2 regions of the Arenimonas sp. MALMAid1274 genome follow, and region 1 is predicted to be linked to the other one. Evidence: predicted binding sites of a transcription regulator. Region 1 holds the regulator's gene; the other holds the start of a gene.
The links. Region 1 encodes HrcA, which represses chaperone genes, less so after heat shock. Its sites were predicted from a motif close to TTNGCACTCNNNNNNNNNGAGTGCNAA; they were not measured.
Positions count from the first base shown of each region.

Region 2: the regulator HrcA is predicted to act here: its motif matches at 1,685-1,711, upstream of groES (co-chaperone GroES).

Region 1 is NZ_JBMIRR010000027.1:994,351-999,498, forward strand. Features, by position in the region: gene dnaK (molecular chaperone DnaK) at 1-1,174, opposite strand, end outside; gene grpE (nucleotide exchange factor GrpE) at 1,269-1,772, opposite strand; gene hrcA (heat-inducible transcriptional repressor HrcA) at 1,814-2,878, opposite strand; gene recN (DNA repair protein RecN) at 3,039-4,712, shown strand; gene fur (ferric iron uptake transcriptional regulator) at 4,861-5,148, opposite strand, start outside.
Region 2 is NZ_JBMIRR010000021.1:104,025-109,172, reverse strand. Features, by position in the region: gene ACOQFR_RS01940 (helix-turn-helix domain-containing protein) at 195-1,106, shown strand; gene ACOQFR_RS01935 (hypothetical protein) at 1,161-1,586, shown strand; gene groES (co-chaperone GroES) at 1,760-2,044, shown strand; gene groL (chaperonin GroEL) at 2,117-3,763, shown strand; gene ACOQFR_RS01920 (S8 family serine peptidase) at 4,029-5,148, shown strand, end outside.

The DNA of each region.
Region 1 (5,148 bases):
GCAGCACGTCCTTCACGGTGCCGGCCAGCACGCCGCCCTGGATGGCGGCGCCGACGGCGACGGCCTCGTCCGGGTTGACGTCCTTGCGCGGCTCCTTGCCGAAGAACTCGGCCACGGCCGCCTGCACCTTGGGCATGCGGGTCTGGCCGCCGACCAGGATCACTTCGGCGATGTCGCTGGCGCGCAGGCCGGCGTCATTGAGCGCGATGCGGCAGGGTTCGATGGTCTTCTTGATCAGGTCGTCCACCAGCGCCTCGAGCTTGGCGCGGGTGAGCTTGATGTTCAGGTGCTTGGGGCCCGAGGCGTCGGCCGTCACGTACGGCAGGTTCACTTCGGTCTGCTGGTTGGACGAGAGCTCGATCTTGGCGCGCTCGGCCGCGTCCTTCAGGCGCTGCAGGGCCAGCGGGTCCTTGCGCAGGTCGATGCCCTGCTCCTTGTTGAACTCGTCCACGAGGTAGTCGATGACGCGCTTGTCGAAGTCTTCGCCGCCCAGGAAGGTATCGCCGTTGGTGGCCAGCACTTCGAACTGCTTCTCGCCGTCGATCTCGGCGATCTCGATGATGGACACGTCGAAGGTGCCGCCGCCGAGGTCGTACACGGCCAGCTTGCGGTCGCCGCCCTTCTTGTCCATGCCGTAGGCCAGCGCGGCCGCGGTGGGCTCGTTGATGATGCGCTTGACGTCCAGGCCGGCGATGCGGCCCGCGTCCTTGGTGGCCTGGCGCTGGCTGTCGTTGAAGTAGGCCGGCACCGTGATCACGGCTTCGGTCACCGCTTCGCCCAGGTAGGCTTCGGCGGTCTTCTTCATCTTCTCCAGGATGCGCGCGGAGATTTCCTGCGGCGACATTGCCTTGCCGTCGCTGGTCTTGACCCAGGCGTCGCCGTTGTCGTGCGCGACAATGCCGTAGGACACCAGGTCCAGGTCCTTCTTGACTTCGGCGTCGGTGAACTTGCGGCCGATCAGGCGCTTCACCGCGTAGAAGGTGTTCTTGGGGTTGGTGACGGCCTGGCGCTTGGCCGAGGCGCCCACGATCACTTCGCCGTCCTTGGTGAAGGCGACGATGGACGGCGTGGTGCGGTCGCCCTCGGAGTTCTCGATGACCTTGGCCACGCCGCCTTCCATCACGGAAACGCAGCTGTTGGTGGTACCCAGGTCGATGCCGATGATCTTGCCCATGTGTGTGCTCCCTCGGATTTCTAAGTCTGGCGGCGTAGGCCGCGGATGGTTCTAAAGTGGGGTTGGGGGGCCCTGCTTCAAGGCCCGGGCGACGCTATTCGGCGGCGACCACGACCAGGGCCGGGCGCAGCAGGCGATCGTTCAGGGCGTAGCCCTTCTGGAACACCTGCACCACGCTGCCCACGGCCGCGCCGGGCGCGGCGACCTGGCTGATGGCCTGGTGCCACTCGGGGTCGAAGGCCTGGCCGACCGGGTCGACCTGGACCATGCCGTTGTCGGCGCCGACCTTGAGCAGCTGGCGCAGGGTCAGCTCCAGGCCGTCCTTGAGCGGGCCGGACTCGGCATTGGCCGCCGCCAGCCCGGCCTCGAGGCTGTCGAGCACCGGCAGCAGCTGCGAGAGCAGCTTTTCGTTGGCGAAACGGCGGGCCTGGTCGACGTCGCGGGCCAGGCGCTTGCGCTGGTTGTCGAGCTCGGCGCGCTCGCGCAGGGCTTCCTCGCGCAGGCTGGCCATGGCGGTGCGCAGCTGCTCGAGCTCGTTGTCCAGGCCGTAGTCGTCTTCGGGCGACGGGGCGCCCGGGGTGGGTTGTTCGCTGTGCATGGTCTTCCAGTGGCTGCCCCGTCCCCCGGGGTTCGACAGCCTTATGGGGCCGGGCTGGAGGGTTTCAAGGCGCCGGGGTCGAGCGCGGCGCCCAGCAGGTCGGCCGTGGCCTGCACCATCGGAATCACCCGGTCGTAGGCCATGCGGGTGGGGCCGATGACGCCCAGCACGCCCAGCACGCGGCCGTTGGCGCCGTAGGGCGCGGTGACCACGGTACAGGCGTCCAGCGGGGCCAGGCCGGTTTCCTCGCCGATGAACACCCGCACGCCGGGGGCGTGGATGGTGCGCTCGAGCAGCTGCAGGATCTCGCGCTTGCGGGAAAAGGCCTCGAACAGCTCGCGCAGGCGCTCGATGTCGGACAGGTCCTGGACCCCCATCAGCTTGGTTTGGCCGGTCAGCAGCATGTCGTCCTGGCCACCGGCGCCGTCGCCCAGGGCCTGTTCGGACAGCTCCACCGCGGCCGACAGCAGCCGCTCCATTTCGCTGCGGGTGTCGCGCAGCTCGCGCAGCAGGGCGGCGCGGATCTCGTGCAGGGGGCGGCCGGCGAAGTGGGTGTTGAGGAAGTTGGCGGTCTGCTCCAGCTCCGACGGGGTGTAGGGCCGACGCGGCGTGACGATGCGGTTCTGCACTTCGTTGTCGGTGAACACCAGGATCACCAGCACGCGCTGGGCGTCCAGGGCCACGAAGTCGATGTGCCGGAAGGCGAACTGGCCGCGCTGGGGCACGGTGACCACGCCGACGAACTGGCTCATGGCCGACAGCAGCTCGCTGGTGTTCGACAGCAGGGCCTGCGTGCCGGCGCCGGCCGCCAGGTTGGCGCGCATCTGCGACACCTGCGCCTCCTGCACCGGCTTGACCTGCAGCAGGCTGTCCACGAACACCCGGTAGCCCTGGGCCGTGGGCACCCGACCGGCCGAGGCGTGCGGCGCCGCCAGCAGCCCGATTTCCTCCAGGTCGGCCAGGATGTTGCGGATGGTCGCCGGGCTCACGTCCAGGCCCGAGCTGCGGGCCAGGGTGCGCGAACCCACCGGCTCGCCGTCGCGGATGTGCTGCGAGATCAGGGTGCGCAGCAGGCTGCGGGCGCGCGGGTCGAGGCTGAGTTCCATGCGTCATAGATAAGGCCCGCGGCCGCCCCGCGCAAGGCACGCGAGCGTGGCCCCTGCCCGGCCCGCGCCGCTTTCCTACCCGTTGCCGCCCCGGCCTCGGATGGACGGCCTCGCCCGGGGCAGCGAAACCTGCCTGCTTTCAGGCAAAATCGCCCGGCCCATGATCAGCCACCTCACGCTCAAGGATTTCGCCGTCGTCAGCACCGCCGAACTGGCCTTCGGGCCCGGCATGACCGTGGTTTCCGGCGAGACCGGCGCCGGCAAGTCGCTGCTGGTGGACGCCCTGATGTGGCTCACCGGCGCCCGCGCCGATGCCGGCATCGTGCGCCATGGCGCCGAACGGGCCGAGCTGGCCGCCGAATTCCGCCTGCACGACGCGCCCGCCGCCCTGGCCTGGCTGCGCGAACACGAGCTCGAGGACGAGGACGGCTGCCAGCTGCGCCGCGTGATCCGCGCCGACGGCGGCTCGCGCGCCTGGATCAACGGCCGCCCGGCCACCCTGGGCCAGCTTTCGGAACTGGGCGCCATGCTGGTGGAGATCCACGGCCAGCACGAACACCAGGCTCTGCTCGACCGCGGCCAGCAGCTGGCCCTGCTCGATGCCTTCGGCCGCCACGAAGCCGCCCAGGCCGAGGTGCGCGACCTGGCCCTGCGCTGGGCCGGCATCGACCGCCAGCTGGCCGAACTGGCCCGCGCCGGCGACGTCGGCGAGCGCGTGTCCTGGCTGCAGCACCAGGTGGACGAACTGGCCCGGGAAAGCCTGGACGGCAGCGATGTCGAGGACCTGCTGGCGGCGCATCGGCGCCAGGCCAACGCCGCCGGCCTGCTGCAGGGCTGCGAATCGGCCCTGGCCCGGCTGGCCGGCGAGGACGGCCTGTCCCTGGGCCGCGCCCTGCACCAGCTGGTGGCCGAGCTTTCGCGCCTTAGCGCCGACGAGCCGCGCCTGGCCGAAGTGGTGTCGCTGATCGAATCGGCCGACATCCAGCTGTCCGAGGCCAGCGCGGGCCTTGAGCGCATCCGCGATGATTTCGACCTCGACCCCGGCCGGCTGCAGCAGCTTGAGGATCGCCTGTCGCGCCTGCACGACCTGGCCCGCAAGCATCGCGTGCCGATGGAAGGCCTGGCCGCCCGCCGCGATGCGCTGCAGGCCGAGCTGGAGGGCCTGAGCGGAGCCAGCGAGCGCGGCGAGGCGCTGGCGCGCGAGCTGGCCGCCGCCGCCAAGGCCTGGCAGCTCGCGGCCGCGCGCCTGTCGCAGGCCCGCACGCAGGCGGGCCAGGCCCTGGGCCAGGCCGTGGTCAGCCTGATGTCGGAGCTGGGCATGGGCGGCGGTGAATTCAGCGTGGCCCTGGAACCGCTGGACACCACCCGTCCCACGCCGCAGGGTGCCGAGCGCTGCGAATTCCTGGTGTCGGCCAACCCCGGCCAGCCGGCGCGGGCGCTGCGCAAGGTCGCCTCGGGCGGCGAACTGGCGCGCATCAGCCTGGCCATCGAAGTGGCGGCGCTGGGCCTGGACGCGGTGCCGACCATGGTCTTCGACGAAGTGGACACCGGCATCGGCGGCGCCGTGGCCGAGGTCGTGGGCCAGAAGCTGCGTGCCCTGGGCGCCGAGCGCCAGGTGCTGTGCGTCACCCACCTGCCCCAGGTCGCGGCCCAGGGGCACCATCATTTCCAGGTCAGCAAGGCCGTGGCCGGCGACAGCACCCACAGCGCGGTGCGCCCGCTGGACGACAAGGCCCGCGTCGAGGAACTGGCCCGCATGCTGGGCGGCGTGGAGATCACCCGCGAAGTCCGGGCCAATGCCCGTCAGATGCTGTCGCGCGCGCAGGAAAGATGATTTTTTTGCCGCAGATTTACGCGGACGAGCGCGGATAGAGCAAAAAAAGAAGGTTTGTCCCGGCGCCGAAAAGTCAGTCGGCACAGAGGACCAACTCAGCCCTCTGCTTCATCCGCGTTCATGCGCTCTTGTCCGCGTCTAAAAGCCCTTATTTCTTTTTCTTGGGCCGCACGTAAAGCACCAACGAGTGCTCTTCGATCACGTAGCCATGCTTGGCCGCGATCTCGTGCTGCAGGCGCTCGATTTCCGGGCTGGTGAACTCGATGACCTTGCCCGACTCCATGTCCACCATGTGGTCGTGGTGCTGGCCGCGGTCGAGTTCGTACACCGCCTGGCCGCCTTCGAAGTTGTGCTTGAGCACCAGGCCCGCGGCCTCGAACTGGGTGAGCACGCGGTACACCGTGGCCAGGCCGATGTCGTCGCCCTTGTCCAGCAG
Region 2 (5,148 bases), on a different contig from region 1:
GGGAAGGGCGTGCCCGTGCCGGGCGGCCGATTGTGGCACTGATTTGTGACGGGATTCACAGCCCGTCCTGCCGCCTGCCGGCGGGTCACCGGGCCGGTCCTGCCGGGGGCTGAGGCGGGTGGCTTCGGGCGCCGCGGCCGGGCTGCAAGGAACATCAATCCGCCAAACCGCCCCCGTATTACGATCCAACCGCCATGTCGCCCCGTCACCGCTTCCTGCTGCTGCTCAAAGACCTTTCCGCGTGCCTGGACGGCGGCGTCACGCTCGGTGCGATGGCCCAACGCACGGGCAGGTCGCGATTCCAGTTGCATCGCGAGTTCCAGCGGTACTCCGGCGAGACGCTCAAGCAATTCACGATGCGGGTGCAACTGGAGCGAGCCGCGGCGCAACTGCTGATGGACGGCGCCACGGTCCGCTCGGTGGCGCTGCGCAGCGGCTTCGCCAGCCACGAAGTGTTCCTGCGGGCGTTCCGGCGCCATTTCGGCACCTCACCCTCGGCCTACCGCAAATTTGCCCTGGCGGATGCGACCGTGGCGCAGCGCCGAAGACACCTGGCGTTGACGCGTTCAACCGGGCCCGGCCTCCGCTTTTTCCACCGTCCGCGCTACAAGCACTTCGGGCCCAGGAGTACAGACCCCATGTCCACGCTGAGCATCACGCGCAAACAGGTCGAGCCGCAGCACGTGCTGTGCATCCGTCGGCGCGTGGCGCCCAGCGCGCTGCAGCAGACGCTGGGCGAATGCTTCGGCCGCCTGTTCACGCATGCCGCGAAGAAGGGCTTGCCGATCGCCGGCTGGCCGATCTGCCGCTATGTCAGCACGGGCCTGGGCCTGTGGACGATCGAGCCTGCCGTACCCCTGGCCTCACCGGCCACCAGCGAAGGCGACATGCGCGCCGACGTCCTGCCGGGCGGCTGGGTCGCGCTGGGCATCCACGCGGGACCCTACGACGGCCTGCCCGATACCAATGCCGCGATCGAGCGCTGGATCGAGGCGAACGGATTCGAAGCCGACGGGGCGACCTGGGAACACTACATCACCGATCCTTCCCGCCATCCCGACGCCGCCGACTGGCGCACGGAAGTGTACTGGCCGCTCAAGGCGTGACGGCGCCGGGCTGCAGGCGCAATGCGGTTGCCAACCCACGCCGGGAGTCCTGAAATGGTGCGTAGCCTTGCTGCCGTGGTCGCGGGACTGTTCGTGCTTGCCGTGCTCACGTTTGCCATCGAAATGGCGACGACGCCCAGCCTGATGCGCCTGTTCCCGGAAGCCTTGCCGACCCGGGAGGCGATGCAGGGAAACGTCGGGGTGAAGCTGTTCATCCTGTTCTATTCAAGCCTGGCCATGGTCGTCGCGGGTTACGTGACCGCCCGGATCGCAGGACGCCATGAACTGCGCCACGCCATCGCCATGGCGGTGGTGCAGGTGGCGTTGACGGCGTGGGCCATGACCGCGTTCTACGGCCACGCCCCCCTGTGGGCCTGGCTGGCAGGCATGGCGCTGATGCTGCCGGCCGCGGCGCTGGGCGCCAGGGCGCGGGGCAGGGCGGGGGTGGCGCGGGGCGCCGCAGGCCAGACCGGTCCTTGACCAGGCGGGCAGGGCGCTCCCTGCCTTGAAACCTCGCGCCTGTCCCCCCATCCATGGCGGGTCGCCCGGCTTCCTGTCCGGAAGCCGTGCGCGTATCATTGGCACTCACCGGGGCCGAGTGCTAACAGGCACAGGCCATGTCGTTGAATTTAATGGAATAAAAAGGGAAACCCATGAACATCAAGCCGCTCTACGACCGCGTGGTCATCAAGCGTATGGAAGAAGAAAAGGTCTCCGCCGGTGGCATCGTCATCCCCGACTCGGCCACCGAGAAGCCGATCAAGGGCGAAGTGCTGGCCGTCGGCGCCGGCAAGGCCCTGGACAACGGCTCCACCCGCGCCCCGCTGGTGAAGGTGGGCGACAAGGTGCTGTTCGGCAAGTACGCCGGCACCGAGATCAAGCTCGACGGCCAGGAAATCCTGGTGGTCAAGGAAGACGACATCCTCGCCATCCTCTGATGAGCGCCCCGCCGGTCCGCGCTTGCGCGACCGGCCCCGAACCAACCCCCAAAGAATTCTGGAGTTAAAGAAATGGCTGCCAAGGAAATTCGTTTCGGTGAAGACGCCCGCGCCCGCATGGTGAAGGGCGTCAACATCCTCGCCAACGCCGTCAAGGCCACCCTGGGCCCGAAGGGCCGCAACGTCGTGCTCGACAAGAGCTTCGGCGCGCCCACCATCACCAAGGACGGCGTCAGCGTCGCCAAGGAAATCGAGCTGTCGGACAAGTTCGAGAACATGGGCGCCCAGATGGTGAAGGAAGTCGCCTCCAAGACCTCCGACATCGCCGGCGACGGCACCACCACCGCCACCGTGCTGGCCCAGGCCCTGATCCGTGAAGGCATGAAGGCCGTCGCGGCCGGCATGAACCCGATGGACCTCAAGCGCGGCATCGACAAGGCCGTGGTCGAGGCCGTGGGCGAGCTCAAGAAGATCTCCAAGCCGTGCTCGACCTCGAAGGAAATCGCCCAGGTCGGCTCGATCTCGGCCAACTCCGACGCCAACATCGGCGAGCTGATCGCCAAGGCCATGGACAAGGTCGGCAAGGAAGGCGTGATCACCGTTGAGGAAGGCTCGGGCCTGGACAACGAACTCGACGTGGTCGAGGGCATGCAGTTCGACCGCGGCTACCTGTCGCCGTACTTCATCAACAACCAGCAGTCGATGTCGGCCGAGCTGGAAGACCCGTTCATCCTGCTGTACGACAAGAAGATCGCCAACGTGCGCGAGCTGCTGCCGGTGCTGGAAGGCGTCGCCAAGGCCGGCAAGCCGCTGCTGATCGTGGCCGAGGAAGTGGAAGGCGAGGCCCTGGCCACGCTGGTGGTCAACACCATCCGCGGCATCGTCAAGGTTTGCGCCGTGAAGGCCCCGGGCTTCGGTGACCGCCGCAAGGCGATGCTGGAAGACATGGCCATCCTGACCGGCGGCACCGTGATCTCCGAGGAAGTGGGCCTGCAGCTCGAGAAGGCCACCATCAAGGACCTGGGCCGCGCCAAGAAGGTGCAGGTTTCCAAGGAAAACACCACGATCATCGACGGCGCCGGTTCGGCCGAGCTGATTCAGTCCCGCATCGGCCAGATCAAGGCGCAGATCGAAGAGACCTCGTCGGACTACGACCGCGAGAAGCTGCAGGAGCGCGTTGCCAAGCTCGCCGGCGGCGTGGCCGTGATCAAGGTCGGTGCCTCGACCGAGATCGAGATGAAGGAAAAGAAGGCCCGCGTCGAAGACGCGCTGCACGCCACGCGTGCCGCCGTTGAAGAAGGCGTGGTCCCGGGCGGCGGCGTCGCCCTGATCCGTGCGCTGGCCAACCTGGGCGCGCTGCGCGGCATCAACGAAGACCAGAACCACGGCATCACCATCGCCCTGCGCGCCATGGAAGCCCCGCTGCGCGAGATCGTCACCAATGCCGGTGAAGAGCCGTCGGTGGTGCTGAACAAGGTCAAGGAAGGCAAGGGCAGCTACGGCTACAACGCCGCCAACGGCGAGTACGGCGACATGATCGAGTTCGGCATCCTGGACCCGACCAAGGTCACCCGCACCGCGCTGCAGAACGCCGCGTCCATCGCGGGCCTGATGATCACCACGGAAGCGATGGTGGCCGAGGCTCCGAAGAAGGACGAGCCGGCCGGCGGCGGCCACGGTGGCGGCGGCATGGGCGGCATGGGCGGCATGGACTTCTAAGCCGCACTGCAGCATCGCGTTGGACCAAAAAGCCCGGCCTCGTGCCGGGCTTTTTGCATTGCAACGGGAAAATTCCTTCCTCCGGGATGGCGTGGCACATCGGCGGGAATTGGGCTTACACTCGGCCAGCGGGAATTCGGAGGGCGCCTGGCGCCCGGGTCCGTCCCGTATCGACCCGGTACGTCCTTCGGGGATGGCTTGCAGGGAGTGCATGCACGGGATCGTCCGCATTGTTGGCTTCAGTCAGCTGCCTCGGGGGAAAGACATGGTGAAGATGAAGAAGTGGGGCGCGGCAATCGCGCTCGTGGCACTGGTCGCAGCGGCGAGTCCCGCTACTTATCGTTACTTCGCGGGCCAGCAGGCTGGCGTGGATCCCACCGGTCGGTCCGCGGATGCGCGCACCGAACCCGGACCGGTCGGCGCGCGCGCCGGCGTCATCGCCTCGCGCGCCGGCAAGGGCACCGCCACGCCGGGCCGCGGCCAGTACGCCCGCAGCAACGTCGAACGCCGCGGTGCGGTGGTGATGCCGTCCAATCGCCTTCCCGGCGGCGGCTTCCGCTACGAGGAATCGCTCAACATCGGCGGCGGCGTGAACCGCCCGGCCGCCCCGGTCACCAGTAGCGACACCCTGGCTCCGGGCACCTTCATCGTCCTGTTCGACGAGCCCTCGCTGGCGGCCTACCGCGGCGGCATCGCCGAGCTGTCGATGCCCAAGCAGGTCAGCCGCGACGGCAAGCACCGCCTGGACGTGAACAGCCCGGAGGCCCAGAACTACCTGGGTTACCTGCAGGGCCGCCAGCTGCAGATGGAAGAGCAGATGGCCGGCGCCGCCGGCCGCGCGCTGGAAGTGCGCATGCGCATGCAGCACGCCACCAACGCCATCGTGGTCGACCTGACCGGTGAAGAGGCGGCCCGCGTGGCGAAGCTGCCCGGCGTGCGCCTGGTCGAAGCCTACCGCGAGTACGTGGCCGACACCGACGTCGGCCCGACCCTGATCGGTGCACCCGCCGCCTGGGCCGGCAGCATCAGCCAGCCGGGTGGCGCCAACGCCGTCCAGGGCGAAGGCGTCATCGTCGGCATGATCGACTCGGGCATCAACTTCGGCAGCCCGTCGTTCGCCGCCACCGATCCGGTGGACGGCTATGTCCACACCAACCCGCTCGGCGCGGGCGTCTACCTCGGCAGCTGCGCTGCCGCCGGTGACGACGTTGGCCGCTGCAACGACAAGCTGATCGGCGGTTACGACTTCGTCTGCCTGGCACCCGGCAACCAGTGCGGCGTGGCCAACGTGCGCGAAGAGCCCGGCTTTGGCGACACCAACGGCCACGGCAGCCACACGGCCTCGACGGCCGCCGGCAACCGCCGCGACGTCGTGTTCAGCGGTG